DNA from 3 places in the Streptomyces sp. NPDC101152 genome. Region 3 is predicted to be linked to each of the others. Evidence: predicted binding sites of a transcription regulator. Region 3 holds the regulator's gene; each other region holds the start of a gene.
The links. Region 3 encodes HspR, which represses chaperone genes until heat shock. Its sites were predicted from a motif close to TTGAGNNNNNNNNNCTCAA; they were not measured.
Positions count from the first base shown of each region.

Region 1 (7,800 bases), on a different contig from region 3:
CTTCCCGTGGTCCTCGGTGGAGACGCTCGAGTTACTGGGGGACTGTGGCGACACGGCGGCAACCGCCCTCTTCCGCTTCACAAGGTGATGGACAGCGGAAATAAAGGCTACGCCCCCATGGCCGGTCAGGTCAGGCCGAGCAAGGTCATCGTCGCGTAAGTCACACCGGAAACCGTGTTTCGGGGCTGGAAATGGCGGGAAACAAGCGAGGTTCCGCTGTGTGGCGGGCGCGTGCGGGCGGGTCCGGATGCGACGACGAAAGCCCAGCACGCGGTGCGCGTGGGCGGGTGCCTGATCACACGGGTCCGGCAGCGCCGCCGCGGATGGATCTTGAGGCTCCGGTTCGGACTTTACGTCAACTTGGCACGGATGTCTCTCCCGGAAGGGTGACAAGAATCCGGCAGCCCCGCTGGGATTCGGCCACTCCGATCCGGCCTCCGTGCAGATCGACCGCCCAGCGGGCGATCGCGAGCCCCAGACCCGTACCGCCGTCCCCGCCCTGGCCGTTGGACGCGCCCGCGCCGCCCCGGTTGAAGCGCTCGAAGACGCGGTGCCACTCCGCGGGCGGGATGCCCGGACCCTCGTCCAGCACCTCCAGCTCCAGCGACTCGGGCAGCGCGCCGCGCCGGGCCTTCACGACCACGCGGCCGTGCGGCGGGCTGTGCTTGACCGCGTTGTCGATGAGATTCGCCACAACCTGGTGGATGCGCTCCGGGTCCGCGTGCGCGGTCAGCTCCGGCGGTGAGACGTCGAGGTGCAGATGGACGTCCGTGCGGGTGTGGCTGCCGGAGCCCGAGGCGATGCCCGCGCGCGCGGGCACGGCCATGTTGGCCTCCTTCAGGACGCCCGAGAGGTACGGCCACACCTCGAAGCGCCGCTTGCGCAGCGGTACGACGCCGTTGTCCAGCCGGGACAGGTCCAGCAGCGTCTCCACCAGCCGGCCGAGCCGCTCGGTCTGCTTCAGGGCCGTGCGCATGGTCTCGGGGTCGGCGCTCGTGACGCCGTCGACGATGTTCTCCAGCACCGCGCGCAGACCGGCGATGGGCGTGCGCAGCTCGTGCGAGACGTTCGCCACCAGCTCCTTGCGCTGCCGGTCCTGCGCCTCCAGGTCGTCGGCCATACGGTTGATGGTCTGGGCGAGGTCGCCCAGCTCGTCCCTGCGGTTCTCGCGCACCCGGCGGGTGTAGTCGCCGTGCGAGATGGAGCGGGCGACCGCGTTCATGTCGTCCAGCGGCGCGGTGATCGAGTGTGCCACGAACTGCGTTATCAGCAGCGTGGCGATCATCGAGAAGACCGTGATGAAGCGCAGCTCGGTGGCCGTGCGCATCGCGATCATCATCAGTCCGGTGGTGATGAGGACCGCGATGACGACGAGAGTGCCCAGCTTCGTCTTGATCGAGAACGGGCGGACGCTGCCCCAGGGCTCCTTCCCGGGGCCTGACCGCGCGGGCGGCCCGCCACTCATGGCGTCGGGGTCTCCAGCGCGTAGCCCACACCGTGCACGGTGCGGATCCGCTCTGCGCCGATCTTCCTGCGCAGCGCCTTGATGTGGCTGTCGACGGTCCGGGTGCCCGAGGCGTCCGCCCAGTCCCACACCTCCGCAAGGAGCTGCTCCCGGGAGAGAACCGCGCGCGGGGTGTTGGCCAGGCACACCAGCAGGTCGAACTCGGTCGGCGTGAGGTGGACGTCCTCACTGCGCACCCGCACCCGGCGCTGCGCGTGGTCGATCTCCAGCTCGCCGAGCCGCAGGATGCCGCTGCGCGGCGTCGCTGCGGCCAGCGCCGCCCGCTCGACGCGGCGCAGCAGCACGTGCACCCGCGCGGCCAGCTCCCGCATGGAGAAGGGCTTGGTCATGTAGTCGTCGGCGCCGACACCGAGCCCGACCAGCATGTCGGTCTCGTCGTCGCGCGCGGTGAGCATCAGCACCGGCACCGGACGGGCGGCCTGCACCCGACGGCAGACCTCCAGCCCGTCGAAGCCCGGCAGCATGATGTCGAGGATCAGCAGATCGGGCTGCCAGGCCTCGGCGGTGTCGACGGCGGCCGGGCCGTCGCCGGCGGTCTGCACGAGGAAGCCCTCGGCGCGCAGGCGGGCCGCGATGGCGTCGACGATGGTCGGGTCGTCCTCGACCACCAGCACCCGGCGCTGCGCGCCCTGGGTCGCCGTCGTGCCGTTGTGGGAAGTGTGGGTCTGCTCCATCGCCCGCCCCTGAGTTGCTTTCCGGAATGGTGGGGGTCATTCCGCTGACTGGCTATGCCTGCGCATGCTTGCGATTGACGCTTGAATGATCCGCGTCAGGGAAGCAGGGTACGGGGAGTAACCGCGCTTCGGCTATCCAGGTCGGACGGCGAGATGCACGACGTCGGGAACGCCCCGGGCAACCGGGATCTCTTCGGTACGCACCTGTTGGAACCCGGCATTCCGCAGTGTTCCTTCAAATTCCGGAGACGGCTGCGCGGACCACACAGCGAGCACGCCGCCGGGCTTCAACGCCCTTGCGCAGCTTGCGAGTCCGGCCGGTGAGTACAGCCCGTCGTTGTCCTCGGTGACAGTCCAGCCGGGCCCGTTGTCGATGTCCAGGCACAGGGCGTCGTACGTGGCGGATGTCTCACCGAGGTGTGCGACGAGGTCGGCTTCCACGATCCGGGTGCGCGGATCCTCGAGGGCCCGGGCGGACAGGTCCGCGAGCGGGCCGCGCAGATGCCAGTCGATGATCGCGGGTTCCCGTTCCACGACGGTGATCGCGCCCCAGCGCGGATCCGCCGCCGCGTGTGCGAGCGAGAAGCCGACGCCGAGGCCGCCGATCAGCACGTCAGGGGCCTCGCGGCCGCCCAGGGCGGCCAGCGCCGCGTCGATCAGCAGCCGCTCCGAGCGGCCGTCCGAGGTGTCCATCAGGAAGCAGCCGTTGGCGATGATCTGCAGCAACTCGCCGTGCCGGCGCAGCACGACCTCGCCGTACGGGCCCTCGCGACGGTCCAGGACCACAGGGGTGTCGTAGGGGGCGGTCATGGCCCCATCCTGCACGAACCGGCGTTTCGGGCCCTGGGAATTACGCGGGGTCACGCGGTGGCGGACGGGCTGACGGCCCATGAGATGTTCGTCAACACGCTGAGAGGTTGCTGAGAATCGGCCTCCTCGTGGTGTCCGTCATAGACAGTTGCTCCAGGGATCCCGAATGGTGGGGGCAACGGAAGGAGCAACACGGCGTGGAACAGACCGCGACGGCCGACACGAAGTCCTCGGTCGCGCCCCTTCCCGAGGTCTTCGACCTGCTGGACGGCATGCCGCGGCAGCGCGGCTCGGCCACCGCCTGCGCGGCCGCCGTACCGGCAGCGGTCCCGGCCCCCGGAATCCGCTTCCCCCGCGTCTGGAGACTGCTCCCCACCCCCACCGGCACGCCGTTCACCTTCGGCTACGCGGCCCTGCTGGCCGTCACCTCGCTGTTCGCCACCTATGCCTCGTCGCCCCTCGTCAACGCGCTGTACCAGGCCTCCAGCACCGATGTGGCGCATCTCGTGCGCGAGCCCGGGGAGGTGCTGGTGGCCAGTGCGCTGTGGGTCGCGGGCGGGTTCACCTCGCCGTACGTGGCCTGCTTCCTGCTCGTGCTGACCGCGCTGGAGCGACGGGTGGGCGGGGCGCGGACGGCCGTGGTCTTCGTGTTCGGGCACGTGCTGGCCACGCTCGCCACCGAGGGCACGGTGGGCGTCTCCGTGCTGGTCGGCGACCTTCCCGGCACGTCACTGCACCGCCTCGACTTCGGCATCAGCTTCGGCGTCGCCACCAGCCTCGGCGCCCTGGCCGGCCTGCTGCCCCCGTGGCTGCGCTGGCCGATGCTGACGCTGTTCGCCGCCATGCTCATCGACGACCTGAGCACGTTCACCGACCCGATGACCGACTGGGGCCACCTGATCTCCCTGGCGATAGGCGTCAGCACCTGGCCCCTGCTCCGCCGCTGGCAGCGCACCCGCCGGGCCGTCGCCTAGGCGGCACTGCTCGGGCCGAGCCGGCCCACCAGCCGCACGTCTGCGGCGCCCGCAGCGCACGGGATCAGCCGCCGGTCGAGGAAGACGACGGCCGGTTTCCGAGTTCGTACAGCCATGCCCACCTTCAGCCGGACCCAGTGCCGCGGCAGGCAACGTCTGCCCGGGAAGGAGGGGCGACGTGGGGCCCCTCCCGCTCGAGCGAAGTCGAGAGTGGGGGAGCGTCCTCTCGGCGTGCCGGGCGGCGCGACGGGGCGAACGTCGCCTGCCGCGGCATTAGCACCCCCCGGACTCCCCGTGGGGGTGTCGGCGTTTCTGATCGCCGTCAGCGAACGGCGGCTGCCGTGGGGAACATTCGGGAAGCCTCCTGCATTGAGTCGGCATAGCTCAACTTGGTTGTAGGAAGGAAAATCATGGCTTCGACGTCCACACCGCTCACCCTGCCTGTGCTGCCGCTCGACGACGAGGTCGTGCTGCCCGGAATGGTGGTTCCGCTGGACCTGAACGACGCCGACGTGCGCGCCGCGGTGGAGGCGGCTCAGGCCGCCGCGCGCAACGAGCCCGGAAAGCCGAAGGTCCTGCTGGTCCCCCGTGTCGACGGGACGTACGCGAGCACCGGTGTGCTCGGCACGGTCGAGCAGGTCGGCCGGCTGGCCGACGGTGACCCGGGCGCCCTCATCCGCGGCCGTGGCCGCGTGAAGATCGGCGCCGGCACCACCGGCCCGGGTGCGGCGCTGTGGGTCGAGGGGACGAGGATCGACGAGAGCGTGCCCGAGCCGCTGCCCGGCCAGGTCGCCGAACTGGTCAAGGAGTACAAGGCCCTCGCCACCGCCTGGCTGCGCAAGCGCGGCGCCTGGCAGGTCGTGGACCGTGTGCAGGCCATCGACGACGTGTCCCAGCTCGGCGACAACTCCGGCTACTCGCCGTTCCTGACCACCGAGCAGAAGATCGAGCTGCTGGAGACCGCCGACCCGGTGGCCCGCCTCAAGCTCGCTACCCAGCAGCTGCGCGACCACCTCGCCGAGCAGGACGTCGCCGAGACCATCGCCAAGGACGTCCAGGAGGGCGTCGACAAGCAGCAGCGCGAGTTCCTGCTCCGTCGTCAGCTGGAGGCCGTCCGCAAGGAACTGCGCGAACTCAACGGCGAGAAGGACGGCGAGGAGTCCGACGACTACCGCGCCCGCGTGGAGGCCGCCGACCTGCCGGAGAAGGTGCGGGAGGCCGCCCTGAAGGAGGTCGACAAGCTGGAGCGGTCCAGCGACCAGTCGCCCGAGGGCTCGTGGATCCGCACCTGGCTGGACACCGTCCTCGAACTCCCCTGGAACGAGCGGACCGAGGACGCCTACGACATCCAGGGCGCCAAGGCGGTCCTGGACGCCGAGCACGCGGGCCTGGAGGACGTGAAGGAGCGGATCACCGAGTACCTGGCGGTGCGCAAGCGCCGCAGCGACCGCGGCCTCGGCGTCATCGGCGGCCGGCGCGGCGGTGCCGTCCTGGCCCTCGTCGGCCCGCCCGGCGTCGGCAAGACCTCGCTGGGCGAGTCCGTGGCCCACGCCATGGGCCGCAAGTTCGTCCGCGTCGCCCTCGGCGGCGTGCGCGACGAGGCCGAGATCCGCGGTCACCGCCGTACCTACGTCGGCGCGCTGCCCGGCCGGATCGTCCGCGCGATCAAGGAGGCCGGTTCGATGAACCCGGTCGTCCTGCTCGACGAGATCGACAAGGTGGGCTCCGACTTCCGGGGCGACCCGGCGGCCGCCCTGCTCGAGGTCCTCGACCCGGCGCAGAACCACACCTTCCGCGACCACTACCTGGAGGTCGAACTCGACCTGAGCGACGTGGTGTTCCTCGCGACGGCGAACGTCCTGGAGGCCATCCCCGAGGCCCTGCTCGACCGTATGGAGCTGGTCCGCCTGGACGGCTACACCGAGGACGAGAAGGTCGTCATCGCCCGGGACCACCTGCTCCCGCGCCAGCTGGAGCGGGCCGGCCTAGACAAGGACGAGGTCGCCCTCGACGAGAGCGCGCTGCGCAAGCTGGCCGGCGAGTACACCCGCGAGGCGGGCGTGCGCACCCTGGAGCGCTCGATCGCCCGGCTGCTGCGCAAGGTCGCGGCCCAGCACGAACTGGGCGAGCGGGAGCTGCCGTTCACCATCCGGGACGAGGACCTGCGGGCCCTGATCGGCCGGCCGCACCATGTGCCCGAGTCCGCCCAGGACCCGGCCGAGCGCCGTACCGCGGTGCCCGGCGTGGCCACCGGCCTCGCGGTGACCGGGGCCGGCGGTGACGTCCTGTTCGTCGAGGCGTCCCTCGCGGACCCGGAGACGGGCGGCGCGGGCCTGACCCTGACCGGTCAGCTGGGGGACGTGATGAAGGAGAGCGCGCAGATCGCCCTGTCCTTCCTCCGCTCGCACGGCGCGGAACTGGAGCTGCCGGTCGCGGACCTCAAGGACCGCGGCGTGCACATCCACTTCCCGGCGGGCGCGGTCCCGAAGGACGGCCCGAGCGCCGGCGTCACGATGACGACGGCCCTGGCGTCGCTCCTGTCCGGCCGTCTGGTCCGCACGGACGTGGCGATGACCGGTGAGGTCTCGCTGACCGGCCGTGTCCTGCCCATCGGCGGCGTCAAGCAGAAGCTGCTCGCCGCGCACCGCGCCGGGGTGACGACCGTCGTCATCCCCAAGCGCAACGAACCCGACCTGGACGACGTGCCCGCGGAGGTGCTGGACAAGCTCGACGTCCACACCGTCACCGACGTCCGCCAGGTGCTGGAGCTGGCCCTCGCGCCCGCCACGAGCGACGCGACGCCGGAGGTTCCGGCGGCGGCGTGACGGACGCTGCCGGACAGGGAAGGCCCGGGTCCCGTGAGGGAGGCCCGGGCCTTCCGCGTGTCACCGTCCGGACCTGCGAAATACTTGACCTGCCGCGGTGACGACGGGGTCCGGCGGAAACTTCACGAGCGGGACGAACCGAGGCAGGGGCTGACGTGCACGGAGGCGGAAACGGGGACGAGGTCCGAGGACCCGCGGGCTCGGCGTCGAGCGGTGCGGACCAGGAGTACCTGTCACTGGAACGCGAGATGACGGTCCTGCTGCGGCGCGCCCGCGCCAGCCAGGGCGAGATGGCCCGCGAGGTCCACCCCGACCTGGAGTCGGCGGCCTACGGCCTGCTCATCCGCCTCGACGAATGCGGACGCCAGCGCGCCACCGAGCTCGCCGGCTACATCGGCGTCGGCAAGGCCACCATGTCCCGCCAGTTGCGCGCCCTGGAGGACCTCGGCCTGGTCGCCCGCGAGCCCGACCCCGCCGACGGCCGCGCCTGGCTGGTCCACCTCACCGAGGAGGGCCACCGGCGGGTGACCAAGGTCCGCGAGGCCCGCCGCGCCCGCTACGTCAGCCAGCTCTCCCACTGGGACCGCCGTGAGGTGGCCGAACTCGCCCGTCTGCTGGCGCAACTGAACCGTGGCATGGAGCGGTAGCCGGCCGGGGAGGTGCGGGGGCGGTGGTCAAGAGTGCGTCATGTGGCACCGGCGACTGAGAGGGCGGGAGGCGCAGGCCGTACCAAGGGAGTGACCCGACGGCGACTCCCGTAGGAAAGGCACCTCCGTGATCCCGCACCGCATCGTCCTCGCTTCGGTCGCAGGGCTCGTATCCGCGTTCCTGTTGGCGGCGTGCGACTCCTCCTCGACCACCGCCGCCGGCGCCGCCCCGGTCGTCCCGGCCACGACCGGCCCGGTGGCGTCGGCCGCCCCCGCCACGCCGGCCCCCGCGACCACCCCCGCGCCCGCCGGGGCCCCGGTGACGATCGCCGTGCGCGGCGCGGA
Region 1 is NZ_JBIWPO010000001.1:364,518-372,317, forward strand. Features, by position in the region: gene ACIRVK_RS01730 (multifunctional oxoglutarate decarboxylase/oxoglutarate dehydrogenase thiamine pyrophosphate-binding subunit/dihydrolipoyllysine-residue succinyltransferase subunit) at 1-54, opposite strand, end outside; gene ACIRVK_RS01735 (ATP-binding protein) at 356-1,465, opposite strand; gene ACIRVK_RS01740 (response regulator transcription factor) at 1,462-2,199, opposite strand; gene ACIRVK_RS01745 (spermidine synthase) at 2,332-3,009, opposite strand; gene ACIRVK_RS01750 (rhomboid-like protein) at 3,207-3,983, shown strand; gene lon (endopeptidase La) at 4,394-6,808, shown strand; gene ACIRVK_RS01760 (MarR family winged helix-turn-helix transcriptional regulator) at 6,964-7,455, shown strand; gene ACIRVK_RS01765 (hypothetical protein) at 7,583-7,800, shown strand, end outside.
Region 1: the regulator HspR is predicted to act here: its motif matches at 4,353-4,371, upstream of lon (endopeptidase La).

Region 2 (7,800 bases), on a different contig from region 3:
CGACGCGCAGGAACTGGAGGACTTCCTCGCCGCCCGCCTGGGCATGCCCGCCCCCGGAGGCCACCGCTTCGGCGACGAACTCGGCGCCCTGCGCGTGCGGTTGTCGACCGGCCCGTTGCTGGGCGGCACGGACGAGGAACGCGCGGAATGTCTCAGCTCACCCACGCCGTTGGAACTGCCACACGTGCAACGCGCGTTGAACACAGTGACGTCGGTCTTCGACGACCTTCGCGACGACGCTCAGCGATGGGAGCCTCCTCGATGACGCAGCAGTCCGAGTCGACCTCCACCACGACCACCCGGGAAGCCGACGAACCGGCGTCCACCGCGCCCCTGTCCCCGCTCGCGCCGCCGTTCCCGCCGCTCGCCGAACCCCGCCCGCTGGGCGAGCGCCGGGTGTGGCCGCGGACCTTCCACGACCGCCTCACCGCACCTCTGCCGGGCCTGAAGGCCATGGCCCGCTTCGCCCGTGAGGGCTCCGTCCGCCCCGGCCGCGAGGGCCTGGCCGACATCCCCCGGCTCCCCTTCGCGGCCGCCCCGCTGCCCCGCGTCGACGCCCGCACGATCGCCGTCTCCTGGGCGGGGCACGCCAGTTGGATCGTCCGGATCGGGGGCCTGACCGTCCTCACCGACCCGGTATGGTCCCGCCGCATCCTCGGCACCCCGGCCCGCATCACCCCCGTCGGGGTCCCCTGGGAGTCCCTTCCACCCGTCGACGCGGTCGTCATCAGCCACAACCACTACGACCACCTGGACGCCCCCACCCTGCGCCGACTCCCGCGCGACACCCCGGTGTTCGCACCCGCGGGCCTCGCCCGCTGGTTCCACCGCCGCCGCTTCACCGCCGTCACCGAACTCGACTGGTGGGAGGCGGCCGAACTGGACGGCGTCCGCTTCGACTTCGTCCCCGCCCACCACTGGTCCAAGCGCACCCTGACGGACACCTGCCACAGCCTCTGGGGCGGCTGGGTCCTCACGGCCCCCGGGGGCGGCCGCGTCTACTTCGCCGGCGACACGGGCTACGGCCACTGGTTCTCCCGCATCGGCCGGCGCTACCCCGGCATCGACCTCGCGCTCCTGCCCATCGGCGCCTACGACCCCCGCTGGTGGCTCAGCGACGTCCACTGCGACCCGGAGGAGGCGGTCCGCGCGGCCCAGGACCTGGGCGCGCGCAGGATGGCGCCGATGCACTGGGGCACGTTCGTCCTGTCGGCGGAGCCGGTCCTCGAACCGCTCACCCGCGTGCGCGCGGCCTGGGAGCAGGCGGGCCTGGACCGGGAGAACCTCTGGGACCTGCCGGTCGGAGGCTCCAGAGTGCTGGAACAGCCGGGAGCGGGGACAGCGCTCTAGGCGGTGATCGTGCGGCGCAGTCTCCGCCACAGGCCGGGGGTCGCGCTGATCAGGACGGTCAGCGTGATCGCCGCCACCACGCCCTCCCACGGCTCCCGGAACAGCGACCCGCCCAGGATCCCGATCACCTGGTAGGTGGCCGCCCACGCCAGACAGGCCGGCAGGTTCCCCCGGGAGAACCGCCGCATCGGCCACTTCGCCAGCAGACACGCCAGCATCACCGGGATCCGCCCGGCCGGCACCAGCCGGGACAGCACCAGCACCGCGATGCCGTGCTCGGCCAGCTTCGACTGCGCCTGCGCGAGCCGTTCCTCCGGCGCGCGCGAGCGGATCGCCTCCAGCCACCGCGACCCGTTCTTCGACTTCATCCCGCGCCGCCCCAGCCAGTACAGCGCCGCGTCCCCCAGGAACGCCGCCACCGACGCTGTCACGAACACCAGCAGCATCGAGAACGGCGCGGTCTCGTGAAAGGCCACCACGGCCGCCGTACTCACCAGCGCCCCGGTGGGTATCACCGGCACGAGCGCCCCGAACAGCACGAGCAGGAAGAGGGACGGATATCCGAGCGCCTGCTGCGTGGACTCGGTGGGCAGGGTCGTCGCGGTGACGGCCAGCTGTATCACCGGGCGACCTCCAGCCGCACACTCTCCCCGTGCCCGAGCCGGTGCACCGCGGCCGACGGGGCCACCTCGGCGGCCAGGCGCACGAACTCCTCGCCGGGCGCATGGAATTCATGGGGGCGCACGGCGTCCATTCCGATCGGCCAGTACGTGCCGTAGTGCACCGGCACCGCGCTGCGCGACCCCAGCCGGGCCAGCGCCTGCGCCGCCCGCCCCGCGTCGAGGTGCCCCTCGCCGAGGTGGGGCCCCCAGCCGCCGACCGGCAGCAGTGCCGCGTCGACCGGCCCGACCTCCTCGGCCATGCCGTCGAACAGCCCGGTGTCCCCGGCGAAGTACGTCCGCGCCTCGCCCTCGACGACGTACCCGAGCGCGGGGGAGCGGTGCGGCCCGACCGGCAGCCGCCGCCCGTCGTGCCGCGCGGACACGGCCCGTACGACCAGGTCACCGACCGGTGTCACATCCCCCGGCGCCACCTCCGTCACCGTGAGGTGGGTGAGCCGGCGCAGGCCCGGCACCGCCCGGCGCGCACCCCGGGGCACCAGCAGACGGGTGCCCGGCGCCAGCCGCTCCAGGGAGGGAACGTGCAGGTGGTCGGCGTGCAGATGGGACACCAGGGCGACGTCTGCCCGCCAGGCGACCGGGGGCGGTACGGCGCCCCGGCGGCGACGCAGATGGGCGAGGCGGCGGGCGAACAGGGGGTCGGTCAGCAAACGGACGTCCGAATCCCGGAGCGTGCAGGTGGCGTGACCCCACCAGGTGACCTCCACCGGCACCTCTTTGCCTCCTTCGTGCGACTCCCCGAAGCCTACGGGCTGGAGTAGGGTCGGCGGCGAAACCCGGAGGTGAGGGGGACGCCATGGGACCGACGCGCGTGCGCGTGACAGCGATCGCGAGTCTGACGCCGCTCGAGGAGCTGGACGCCGATCCCTTCCTGGTGGACTCCCGCAGTCAGCACGCGATGTGCGCGCGGTGGGCCGCGGAGCGGGGGTACATCGTCGCCCGGGAGCTGCTGGTGCGAGGGCTGCGGGCCGACCACTGCATCCTGTGGGACGGCGTCCGGCCCGGGGTCGACCTGTTCGTGGCGCCCAGCCGACGGGTTCTGGAGAGCGCGCTGTCGTCCGTGGAGGAGTTCGCCGCGGAGTGCGCCAGGCGCGGGGTCCGGGTGGAGACGGTGGGCTCGGCGGAACCGCGCTACGACGCCCAGATGAAGGCCCGCGTGCACCGACGGCTGTCGATGCCGACGGCGGGGTACGACGGGCGCTGACCGGGATCCGGCCCGGTGCGCTGGTATGACAGTCTTGGCGCAGGCGGCCCCGCGACGGCGACGGGCCGGGACGTGAGGTGTACCGGGCGTGCTGAGCGGGCGTTGGCGGCGGATCGTCAGCCAGCTGGGGCGGAGCGTCACGGTGTGGGCGGTCTCCACGGTCACCATGCTCGTGCTGGCCGGTATCCTGCCGGACTTCCGCCTCCAGTCCGCCGACGGCGAGTCCGCCACTCACATCGCCGTCACCGCCGCGTTCGGCGCCGGCGCCTTCGGTGTGCTGTCGGCCCTCGTGTGGCCCCTGCTCGTACGGCTGCTGCTGCTCGTGCCCGCCCTGGTGCTGGGCCTGCTCGTCTTCGTCCTGAACGGCTCCCTGCTGCTGGTCGCCCTGCGTCTCAACCCGGCCTCCAGCGCCGAGGCGGCCCCCGAGACCGCCGTGGTCGTCGCCGCCGTGATGTCCGCCGTCGCCTCCGCCACCGGCGGCGCCCTCGCCGTGCGCGACGACGACGCCTACCGCCGCCGCCTGTACCGCCTCGCCGACCGCCGCCGCGGACACGGCCCGCCCAGCCCGACCGCCCCCGGCACCGTCTTCCTGCAACTCGACGGCGTCGGCCACGACGTCCTGCTGGACGCCGTCGGCAAGGGGCTCATGCCCACCGTCGCCTCGTGGCTCGGCGGCACCCACCGGCTCGCCCCCTGGCGCACCGACTGGTCCAGCCAGACCGGCGCCAGCCAGCTCGGCATCCTGCACGGCACCAACCACGACGTCCCCGCCTTCCGCTGGTACGACAAGGACCGCGGCGAGGTCATGGTCTGCAACCGTCCGACCAGCGCCGCCGAACTGCAGCGCCGCGCCGTCGAGTTCACCGGCGACGGAGGCCTGCTCACCCTCGACGGCGCCAGCCGCGGCAACCTCTTCAGCGGGGGCGCCGACGAACAGGCCCTGGTGCTGTCCATCGCCACCCGCCGCCGGGGCCGGGAGAACCGGTCCAGGGCGGGCTACTTCGCGTACTTCTGCGACCCGGCCAACGCGGTGCGCACGGCGATGTCCTTCGTCGCCGAGGTCGGCCGCGAGCTCGGCCAGTCCACCCGGGCCCGGATCAGGAAGCAGCGGCCCCGCGTGTCCCGCGGCGGCCTCTACCCCTTCGTCCGGGCCTTCGCGACCGTCGTCGAACGGGACGTCGTGGTCGCCGCGGTGATGGGCGACCTGTTCGCCGGCCGCACCGCCGTCTACGCCGACCTGGTGGCCTACGACGAGGTCGCCCACCACTCGGGGCCCCGCAGCCGCGACGCCGAGAAGGTCCTCCAGCGCCTCGACCGGGCGCTGGCGCTGATCGCGAACGTCGCCGAGCACGCGCCGCGGCCGTACCGGATCGTCGTGCTCTCGGACCACGGGCAGAGCCCCGGCGAGACCTTCCGGGCCCGCTACGGGCTCGGTCTCGGCGAGCTGGTGCGGGCCGGCTGCGGGCTGCCCGTGCCGCGCAAGGTGCGCCGCACCCACAGTGGCGCCGAGGCCCGGGCGGCCGTGCGGGCGGCGCTGCGGCGGCCCGTCGAGGAGCGCGGGGAGCATCACCACCCCGCCGGCCGCCGTTCCGAGCCGCTGGTCCTGGCGTCCGGCAACCTCGGCCTGGTGTCGTTCCCGGACGTGCCGCACCGGATGAGCAAGGAGGAGATCGACGCCCGCCATCCGGCGCTGCTGACGACCCTCGCCAACCACCCCGGCATCGGGTTCCTGCTCGTACGCAGCGAGGAGCACGGCGGGGTGGTGCTCGGTGCCCACGGCGCCGAGATCCCCCTTGATCAACTCGACGGGACGCCGGGCCCATTGGAGGTCTTCGGGCCGGGCGCGGCGGACGCCGTGCGGCGCACGCACTCCTTTCCGCACACCGCCGACATCATGGTCAACTCCTTCCACGACCCGGCCGACGGGGAGGTCCTCGCCTTCGAGGAGCAGATCGGCTCGCACGGGGGCCTGGGCGGGGCACAGTCGAGGCCGTTCCTGCTCTCGCCGCTCGCCTTCTCCGAGCCCGTCGAGGAGGGCTGCGAACTGGTCGGCGCCGAACAGGTCCACCGGGTGCTGCGCCGCTGGCTGCGGGAGACGGACGGGCCGCAGGTGCCGCTGACCGAGGAGGACGAGCAGGAGCGGGTCGCCTGACCACCGGCGGGTGGTGCCCCTTTTGTGCGTGCGACGGGCCGGAATGTGATCGGATGGGATCCCACGCAACTGCACGCATTCGGAAGGACTCACCGTGGCAACCACGCGCTCCGCACACACGGTCTGGGAAGGCAACCTGCTCGAGGGCAACGGTGTCGTCAACTTCGACTCCTCCGGTGCCATCGAGGCGCAGCCGGTCACCTGGGCCTCCCGCTCCCAGGACGCAGGCGGCAAGACCAGCCCCGAGGAGCTGATCGCCGCCGCGCACTCCAGCTGCTTCTCCATGGCGCTGTCGCACGCCCTGAACGGCGCCGGCACCCCGCCCACCAAGCTCGTCACCTCCGCCGACGTGAGCTTCCAGCCCGGTGAGGGCATCACCGGCATCCACCTCACCGTCGAGGGCACGGTCCCCGGCATCGACAACGACGCGTTCGTCGCCGCCGCCGAGGACGCCAAGAAGAACTGCCCGGTCAGCCAGGCGCTGAGCGGCACGACGATCACCCTGTCGGCGAAGCTGTCCTGACACCCGTACTCGCAGGGCCACGGTGCCGCGCTCCCTGGAGGTCAGGGGCGCGGCACGTCGTTTTCGGGGGTACCCGGGACCGAGGCGGCATTCACCACGGCCCCAGGCGGCATTGACAACGGCCCACTCAAGTTTTGTGCTGGAGTCTGGAAGTGCCCTGGCGGAAGGGGACGGAGATGGCACGTGCGGTCGGGATCGATCTCGGGACCACGAACTCGGTGGTCGCCGTGCTGGAGGGCGGCGAACCCACGGTCGTCGCCAACGCGGAAGGGGCCAGGACCACCCCCTCGGTGGTGGCCTTCGCCAAGAACGGGGAGGTGCTGGTCGGTGAGGTCGCCAAGCGGCAGGCCGTGACGAACGTGGAGCGCACAGCGCGCTCCGTGAAGCGGCACATGGGCGACGCGAGCTGGCGCTTCCCGGAGCAGGGGTCGATCGACGGGACGCGGTACCGGGCGCAGGAGCTGTCTGCGCGGGTGCTGCAGAAGCTCAAGCGGGACGCCGAGTCCTACCTCGGCGAGGACGTCACGGACGCCGTGATCACCGTACCGGCGTACTTCGACGACTCGCAGCGGCAGGCGACGAAGGAGGCCGGGGAGATCGCCGGCCTGAAGGTGCTCAGGATCATCAACGAGCCGACGGCCGCCGCCCTCGCCTACGGCCTGGACCGCGGCGAGGAGCAGACGGTCCTGGTCTTCGACCTGGGCGGCGGCACCTTCGACGTGTCGTTGCTGGAGATCGGGGACGGCGTCATCGAGGTCAAGGCCACCAACGGCGACACGCACCTGGGCGGCGACGACTGGGACCAGCGGATCGTGGAGCACCTGGTCAAGAAGTTCCAGGGGCAGTACGGCATCGACCTCGGCAAGGACAAGATGGCGCTCCAGCGGCTGCGGGAAGGCGCCGAGAAGGCGAAGATCGAGCTGTCCAGTTCGTCCGAGACGACGATCAACCTGCCCTACATCACCGCCTCCGCCGAGGGGCCGCTGCACCTCGACGAGAAGCTGACCCGGGCCCAGTTCCAGGAGCTCACCGCCGACCTCCTCGACCGCTGCAAGACACCCTTCCACCAGGCGGTCAAGGACGCGAACGTGAAGCTGTCGGCGATCGACCACGTCATCCTGGTCGGCGGCTCGACCCGGATGCCCGCCGTCACCGACCTGGTCAGGGAACTCACCGGCAAGGACCCGCACAAGGGCGTCAACCCCGACGAGGTCGTGGCCGTCGGCGCGGCCCTCCAGGCCGGCGTCATCCGCGGTGACGTGAAGGACGTCCTGCTCCTCGACGTCACCCCGCTGTCCCTCGGTATCGAGACCAAGGGCGGCATCATGACCAAGCTCATCGAACGCAACACGACGATCCCCACCCGGCGTTCGGAGATCTTCACCACCGCCACCGACAACCAGCCCTCGGTCGGCATCCAGGTCTACCAGGGCGAGCGGGAGATCGCCGCGTACAACAAGAAGCTGGGCGTCTTCGACCTCACCGGGCTGCCGCCCGCCCCGCGCGGGGTGCCGCAGATCGAGGTGGCCTTCGACATCGACGCGAACGGGATCATGCACGTCTCGGCGAAGGACCTCGCGACGGGGCGCGAGCAGAAGATGACGGTGACGGGCGGGTCCGCGCTCCCCAAGGACGACATCGACCGCATGATGCGGGAGGCCGAGCAGTACGCCGAGGAGGACCGGGGGCGCCGCGAGGCCGCCGAGACCCGCAACCAGGCCGAGCAACTCGTCTACCAGACCGAGAAGTTCATCCGCGACAACGAGGAACGCGTCCCGGCCGAGACGAGGACGGAGGTCCAGGAGGCGGTGACCGAGCTGAAGGGGCTTCTGGAGCGCAACGCCGACACCGCCGAACTCCGCACCGGCGTCGAGAAACTCGCCACCGTCAG
Region 2 is NZ_JBIWPO010000019.1:17,410-25,209, reverse strand. Features, by position in the region: gene ACIRVK_RS24010 (aminotransferase class I/II-fold pyridoxal phosphate-dependent enzyme) at 1-265, shown strand, start outside; gene ACIRVK_RS24005 (MBL fold metallo-hydrolase) at 262-1,350, shown strand; gene ACIRVK_RS24000 (DedA family protein) at 1,347-1,973, opposite strand; gene ACIRVK_RS23995 (MBL fold metallo-hydrolase) at 1,970-2,743, opposite strand; gene ACIRVK_RS23990 (hypothetical protein) at 2,827-3,234, shown strand; gene ACIRVK_RS23985 (alkaline phosphatase family protein) at 3,377-5,386, shown strand; gene ACIRVK_RS23980 (OsmC family protein) at 5,481-5,909, shown strand; gene dnaK (molecular chaperone DnaK) at 6,086-7,800, shown strand, end outside.
Region 2: the regulator HspR is predicted to act here: its motif matches at 6,022-6,040, upstream of dnaK (molecular chaperone DnaK).

Region 3 (7,800 bases):
GCCCGGGTGCTGGTCGTCGGTACGGCCGTGGCGGCGGCCTCGGTGGTGCCGTACGAGGAGACCGGGCTCGGGGCGGGGCTGCTCGCCGTCGGCTGGATCGTCTTCGTCACCCTCGCCTTCCGGGCGCTCGACCATGCCGACGCGCTCGCCGGGACCGTGGGGGTCGTCACCGCCTTCGGGGTGGGGGCCTGCGCGGCGGCCGAGGTGATGGACGGGCTCGCGGTGCTGCTGAGCGTGCTCGCGGCCGCGCTGACCGGGTTCCTGATGCACAACTGGCATCCCGCGCGCGTGGGGCTCGGTGCGTGCGGCTCGCTGTTCACGGGGTTCGTGCTGGCCGCCTCCGCCGTGTTCACGCGGGCCGGGTACGGGCTCGCCTCCAGCGCGGGCGTGCTGTTCAGCCTCACCGCCGTCGCGGGCGCCGACGTCCTCCTGGTGGTGCTGGGGCGGCGGCTGACCGGGCGGCCGCTGCTGCGGCGCGGGCCCGACCATCTCGCGCACCGGCTGCGGCGGACCGGGCTGACCCCGCCGGGGGCGACGGTGCTGCTCGGTCTCGGGGCGTTCGTGGGGGTACTCGTCGGGGTGCTCGTGCACCTGGGATGGGTCGCGCGGTCCGGGGTGTTCTGGGTGGCGGGCGGGGCGCTCGTGCTGGTTCTCTCACTCCTTCGTGTCCCCGATTATCCCCCTAGGGGTTCGGTATCGACGCAGGTCAGAGGCCAGTTGCGTGTAAGGAACGGATAAGACTTGAGTCGTGGCGACTCAGGTCTGTTGACCCATCGGCGGGCGTCGTGCACACTTGAGTCCGTTCCACTCAAGTCAGCTGGAGGAATCAACCATGGCACGTGCGGTCGGCATCGACCTGGGCACGACTAACTCCGTCGTCAGCGTTCTGGAGGGCGGCGAGCCCACCGTCATCACCAACGCCGAGGGCGCCAGGACCACGCCGTCCGTCGTCGCCTTCGCCAAGAACGGTGAGGTGCTCGTCGGAGAGGTGGCCAAGCGTCAGGCGGTCACCAACGTGGACCGGACCATCCGCTCCGTGAAGCGCCACATGGGCACGGACTGGAAGATCCAGCTGGACGGGAAGGACTTCAACCCGCAGCAGATCTCCGCCTTCATCCTGCAGAAGCTGAAGCGCGACGCCGAGTCCTACCTGGGCGAGAAGGTCACGGACGCGGTCATCACCGTCCCCGCCTACTTCAACGACTCCGAGCGCCAGGCGACCAAGGAGGCCGGCGAGATCGCCGGTCTGAACGTCCTGCGCATCGTGAACGAGCCGACCGCGGCCGCGCTCGCGTACGGCCTCGACAAGGACGACCAGACGATCCTCGTCTTCGACCTCGGTGGCGGTACGTTCGACGTCTCGCTGCTGGAGATCGGCGACGGCGTGGTCGAGGTGAAGGCCACCAACGGTGACAACCACCTCGGTGGTGACGACTGGGACCAGCGCATCGTCGACTACCTGGTCAAGCAGTTCGCCGGCGGTCACGGCGTGGACCTCGGCAAGGACAAGATGGCCCTGCAGCGTCTGCGTGAGGCCGCCGAGAAGGCCAAGATCGAGCTGTCCTCGTCCACCGAGACCTCGATCAACCTGCCCTACATCACGGCCTCCGCCGAGGGCCCGCTGCACCTGGACGAGAAGCTCACCCGCGCCCAGTTCCAGCAGCTGACCGCGGACCTGCTGGAGCGCTGCAAGACGCCGTTCCACAACGTCATCAAGGACGCCGGCATCTCGATCAACGAGATCGACCACGTCGTCCTGGTCGGTGGCTCCACCCGTATGCCCGCCGTCGCCGAGCTCGTCAAGGAGCTGACCGGCGGCAAGGAGGCGAACAAGGGCGTGAACCCGGACGAGGTCGTCGCCATCGGCGCCTCGCTCCAGGCCGGTGTCCTCAAGGGTGAGGTCAAGGACGTCCTGCTCCTCGACGTGACCCCGCTGTCCCTCGGCATCGAGACCAAGGGCGGCATCATGACCAAGCTCATCGAGCGGAACACGACGATCCCGACCAAGCGGTCCGAGATCTTCACCACCGCCGAGGACAACCAGCCCTCCGTGCAGATCCAGGTCTACCAGGGCGAGCGCGAGATCGCGGCGTACAACAAGAAGCTCGGCATGTTCGAGCTGACCGGTCTGCCGCCGGCGCCCCGCGGCGTCCCGCAGATCGAGGTGTCCTTCGACATCGACGCCAACGGCATCATGCACGTGACCGCGAAGGACCTGGGCACGGGCAAGGAGCAGAAGATGACCGTCACCGGCGGCTCCTCGCTGCCGAAGGACGAGGTCGACCGCATGCGCCAGGAGGCCGAGCAGTACGCGGAGGAGGACCACCGCCGCCGCGAGGCCGCCGAGACCCGCAACCAGGGCGAGCAGCTCGTCTACCAGACGGAGAAGTTCCTCAAGGACAACGAGGACAAGGTCCCCGGCGAGATCAAGACCGAGGTCGAGGCGTCCATCGAGGAGCTGAAGGCCGCGCTCAAGGGCGAGGACACCGCCGAGATCCGCACCGCCACGGAGAAGGTCGCGGCCGTCTCGCAGAAGCTCGGCCAGGCCATGTACGCCGACGCCCAGGCCGCCGGTGGCGCGTCCGCCGACGCCGAGGCCCCGAAGGCCGACGACGACGTGGTCGACGCCGAGATCGTGGACGACGAGCGCAAGGACGGTGCCGCGTGACGGAGGAGACCCCGGGCTTCGAGGAGAAGCCCGACGTCCCCTCCGGCGCCACCTCTGACGACGCCGAGCCGAAGGCCGCCTCCGAGGGGGCGGCCCCGGCCGGGGACGCAGCGCAGATCGCCGGTCTGACGGCCCAGCTGGACCAGGTGCGCAAGGCGCTCGAGGAGCGCACCGCGGACCTCCAGCGGCTGCAGGCCGAGTTCCAGAACTACCGCCGCCGTGTGGAGCGGGACCGGATCACGGTCAAGGAGATCGCCATCGCGAACCTCCTGACCGAACTCCTGCCCGTGCTCGACGACATCGGCCGCGCGCGGGAACACGGCGAACTCGTCGGCGGGTTCAAGTCCGTCGCGGAGTCGCTGGAGACCGTCGCGGCGAAGATGGGCCTGCAGCAGTTCGGCAAAGAGGGCGAGCCCTTCGACCCGACGATCCACGAGGCCCTGATGCACTCCTACGCGCCGGACGTCACCGAGACGACCTGCGTGGCGATCCTGCAGCCCGGGTATCGCATCGGCGAACGCACCATCCGCCCCGCGCGGGTGGCGGTCGCCGAACCGCAGCCGGGCGCGCAGCCGGTCAAGGCCGAGGAGAGTTCCGAGGCGGCCGAGGAGAAGAAGGACAACGGCCCTGAGGAGGGCTGACGTAGACACCGAGCGGAACACCGGAAAGGGGGTACGTCGGGGATGAGTACGAAGGACTTCATCGAGAAGGACTACTACAAGGTCCTCGGCGTCCCCAAGGACGCCACCGAGGCCGAGATCAAGAAGGCGTACCGCAAGCTCGCCCGCGAGTACCACCCGGACGCGAACAAGGGCAACGCCAAGGCCGAGGAGCGCTTCAAGGAGATCTCCGAGGCGAACGACGTCCTCGGCGACCCCAAGAAGCGCAAGGAGTACGACGAGGCCCGCACCCTCTTCGGCAACGGCGGTTTCCGTCCGGGGCCGGGCGCGGGCGGCGGCTCCTTCAACTTCGACCTGGGCGACCTCTTCGGAGGCGGCGCGCAGGGCGGGGGCTCCGGGGCCGGCGGCTTCGGCGGCGGACTCGGAGACGTCTTCGGGGGCCTCTTCAACCGCGGCGGCACGGGCACGACCCGTACCCAGCCGCGGCGCGGCCAGGACATCGACACCGAGGTCAGTCTCAGCTTCACCGAGGCGATCGAGGGGGCGACGGTCCCGCTGCGCATGTCCTCGCAGGCACCGTGCAAGGCCTGTTCGGGCACCGGCGACGCGAACGGCAACCCGCGGGTGTGCCCGACGTGCGTCGGCACCGGCCAGGTCGCCCGGGGCTCCGGCGGCGGGTTCTCCCTCACCGACCCCTGCCCGGACTGCAAGGGCCGCGGCCTGATCGCGGAGAACCCCTGCGAGGTCTGCAAGGGCTCCGGGCGCGCCAAGTCCTCGCGCACCATGCAGGTCCGCATCCCGGCCGGGGTGTCCGACGGGCAGCGCATCCGGCTGCGCGGCAAGGGCGCGCCGGGCGAACGGGGCGGCCCCGCGGGCGACCTGTACGTCACGGTGCACGTCTCCGCGCACCCCGTCTTCGGCCGCAAGGGCGACAACCTCACGGTGACCGTCCCGGTGACGTTCGCGGAGGCGGCGCTCGGCGGCGAGGTCAGGGTCCCCACCCTGGGCGGACCGCCGGTCACCCTGAAGGTGCCGCCGGGCACGCCCAACGGCCGTACGATGCGCGCCCGGGGCAAGGGCGCGGTCCGTAAGGACGGCACCCGCGGGGACCTGTTGGTCACCGTCGAGGTGAGTGTCCCGAAGGACGTGACGGGGAAGGCTCGTGACGCGCTCGAGGCGTATCGCGAGGCGACCGTGGGCGAGGACCCACGGGCGGAGCTGTTCCAGGCCGCGAAGGGAGCATGACAGAGATGGACGGCCGTCGTCGCAACCCGTACGAACTGACCGAGGAGACCCCGGTCTACGTCATCTCGGTGGCGGCCCAGCTCTCCGGTCTGCACCCGCAGACACTGCGTCAGTACGACCGTCTGGGCCTGGTCTCGCCCGACCGGACCCCCGGCCGGGGCCGGCGCTACTCGGCCCGTGACATCGAACTGCTGCGTCAGGTGCAGCAGTTGTCGCAGGACGAGGGCATCAACCTGGCCGGCATCAAGCGCATCATCGAACTGGAGAACCAGGTCGCCGCGCTCCAGCAGCGCGTGGCCGAGCTCCAGGCGGCGGTGGACGGCGCGGCGGCGGCGATGCGCCAGCGCGAGGCGGCGGTGCACGCCTCCTACCGGCGCGACCTGGTGCCGTACCAGGAGGTGCAGCAGACGAGCGCGTTGGTGGTCTGGCGGCCCAAGCGACCGCAGGACTGACCCGCGGGCGACGGACGGCACGGGCGACAGGGGCCCGGAGGTTCACGGCGAACCTCCGGGCCCCTCGCCGTGTCCGGCGCGTGGGCCGGCGTACGTCTGGCCGGGTTCGTTCGATCGCATGGTCGGTTCCGCACCGGTGTTCGGGGATGACATGATCGGGAACCGTGGGGAATCTGAACGGTCCGTAAAGGCCCTTTGGAGGGGGTTGTGCCACATCTTCACACCACAAGCGGAGCGTGGCGTTGCGCACTCGTTAAGTGGTTCCGCTTGACGCCCGGGGGCGGGGCCGCGTTGTCTTTTCAGACATCTCCCCAAAGGCACCCGAAGGCATCAGAAGTGAGCAGCCCAGTGAGCAGTTCCATGCGTCGTATCGCCATAACCGTGGCAGCGCCCACGCTGACCCTCTCGCTGGCGGGCTGCGGCGTGCTGGGGATCTCGGGGAGCAGCTCCTCGGCGGCCCCGACCAAGGGCAACGACATGACCGTGGGCGTCCTGATGCCGGACCTCATCAACACCCGGTACAGCAACTTCGACTACCCGATCATGAAGAAGAAGATCCTGGAGCTCACGAAGAACCAGGGCAAGGTCGACTACGCCAACGCCGGGTCGTCCGCCCCGAAGCAGGCGCAGCAGATGCAGAAGATGATCGACGACAAGGTCGACATCATCGTGCTCGACTCCGTCGACTCGCACGCCATCGCCGGCGAGGTGCAGAAGGCCAAGGACGCCGGCATCCCGGTCATCGCCTACGACCGCCTCGCCGAGGGCCCGATCGCCGCCTACGTCTCCTTCGACAACGAGCTGGTGGGCGAGGTGCAGGCCCGTACGCTGCTGGACGCGCTGGGCCCGAACGCCGACACCTCCACCAAGGTCGTCATGATCAACGGCTCGCCGACGGACCCGAACGCCAAGCAGTTCAAGGCGGGTGCCATGTCCGAGCTCAACGGCAAGGTGACGGTCGCGCGGTCCTACGACACCAAGGACTGGAACCCGAAGATCGCCCAGAAGGAGACGACCCAGGCGGTCGACGCGATGGGCAAGGACAACATCGCGGCGGTCTACTCCGCCAACGACGCGATGGCGGGCGGGATCGTCAAGGCCCTCAAGGCGGCCGGCGTCACCAAGATGCCGCCGATCACCGGCCAGGACGCGGACCTCGACGCGGTGCAGCGCATCCTCTCCGGCGAGCAGTACATGACCGTCTACAAGCCCTACCCGGACGAGGCCGACGCCGCCGCCCAGATGGCCGTGTTCAAGGTGCAGGGCAAGGACATCCAGTTCGACGCCCTCACCGCGGACAGCGTGGACAGCCCCACCAACAAGGGCATCCCCGCCCAACTGGTCACCGTGAGCGCCCTGACCGCGAAGACCATCAAGTCGACGGTCGTCGCGGACGGCATCTACACGGTCTCCGACATCTGCACCGGCGCCTACAAGTCGAAGTGCTCGGCGGTCGGCCTGAAGTGACGCTTCACGCCACCCGCGTGAACTCCACCGACACCTCGGGCGGTCCGCCCGCGACTCCCCGGTAGACGCCCTTGTGCGGGGTCACGTCGTCGTAGTCGCGGCCGCGGGCCACCACGACGTGGGACTCGTCGGCGCGGACGCGGTTGGTGGGGTCGTAGCCGCACCAGTCGCCCGCCCAGTACTCGATCCAGGCGTGGCTCTGGCCGGCGACGGGCCGGTGCAGTTCGGCCTCGCGTTCGGGGTGCAGGTAGCCGGAGACGTAGCGGGTGGGCAGGCCGACGCCGCGCAGCAGGGCGATCGTGAGGTGCGTGATGTCCTGGCAGACGCCCGCGCCCTGCTCCCAGGCCTCGACGGGCGAGGTGTTCACGCTGGTGGCGCCGGGGAGGTAGGAGACCCGGTCGGCGACCAGCGCGGAGACCGCGAGCGCCGTCTCGTGCGGGTCCAGGCCGGCGGCGGCCTTCCGCGCCTTCTTCACCAGCCGGGGCGGGACGGTCGTACGGCCCGTCGGGCCGGCGAACTCCAGCAGCCGGGAGTGCGCCGTGCGTTCGGCGATGTCCGGCCAGCCGGGCGCGGCCGGCAGCGGGCTCGGCGGGGACGTCTCGACCAGGCTGGAGGCCGTGATGGTGAGGTTCCCGTGCGGGTCCATCAGGTCGAAGCCGGTGACCTGGGTGCCCCAGTAGTCCCAGTACGACCAGGTGGGCGTCGTCGGGTTGACGGTGACCCGGGCGTCCAGGGTGGTCTGGCCGGGCAGCGTCAGCGGGGTCATGCGGACCTCGTTGTGCGAGGAGGCCGCGGGCTGGGCGTAGGAGACGCGGGTGGTGTGCTTGATGCGGAGCCGGCGGGTCATGCTCACGCTCCTTCCTGGGCCCACTCGACGGGCCCCTGGTAGGGGAAGAACCGCTCGGCCACCGCGTCCGCGGACGCCATGCAGGCCTGCTGCAGGTCCCGCAGCAGGGTGGGCAATTGGTCCTCGAGGGCTTGCGAGTCCAGGTACTCAAGGCGGGTGCGCAGCCGGCCGATCGGACGGCGCGCAGGGTCCTGGCGGGGCCGCCCGAGGGCGGTGAGGCAGTCCTCCGCCGTGGTCAGCGCGTGCAGCGCCGAGCGCGGGAACTCCCGGTCCAGGAGCAGGAACTCGGCCACCCGCGGGGTGTCGCCGAAACCGCCGTACACGCGCGCGTACGCCTCGTCGGCGCCGGACGCGCTCAGCAGCGTCGGCCAGTCGGGCGCGTGCGCGGCGTCCAGCACCCGCACGGACAGCAGCCGTACGGTCATGTCCACCCGCTCCAGGCTCCGGCCCAGGACGACGAACCGCCAGCTGTCGTCCCGGCTCATGGTGGAGTCGGCCAGG
Region 3 is NZ_JBIWPO010000010.1:112,216-120,015, reverse strand. Features, by position in the region: gene ACIRVK_RS16140 (MraY family glycosyltransferase) at 1-738, shown strand, start outside; gene dnaK (molecular chaperone DnaK) at 833-2,668, shown strand; gene grpE (nucleotide exchange factor GrpE) at 2,665-3,309, shown strand; gene dnaJ (molecular chaperone DnaJ) at 3,352-4,533, shown strand; gene ACIRVK_RS16120 (heat shock protein transcriptional repressor HspR) at 4,539-4,985, shown strand; gene ACIRVK_RS16115 (sugar ABC transporter substrate-binding protein) at 5,346-6,452, shown strand; gene ACIRVK_RS16110 (transglutaminase domain-containing protein) at 6,457-7,299, opposite strand; gene ACIRVK_RS16105 (alpha-E domain-containing protein) at 7,302-7,800, opposite strand, start outside.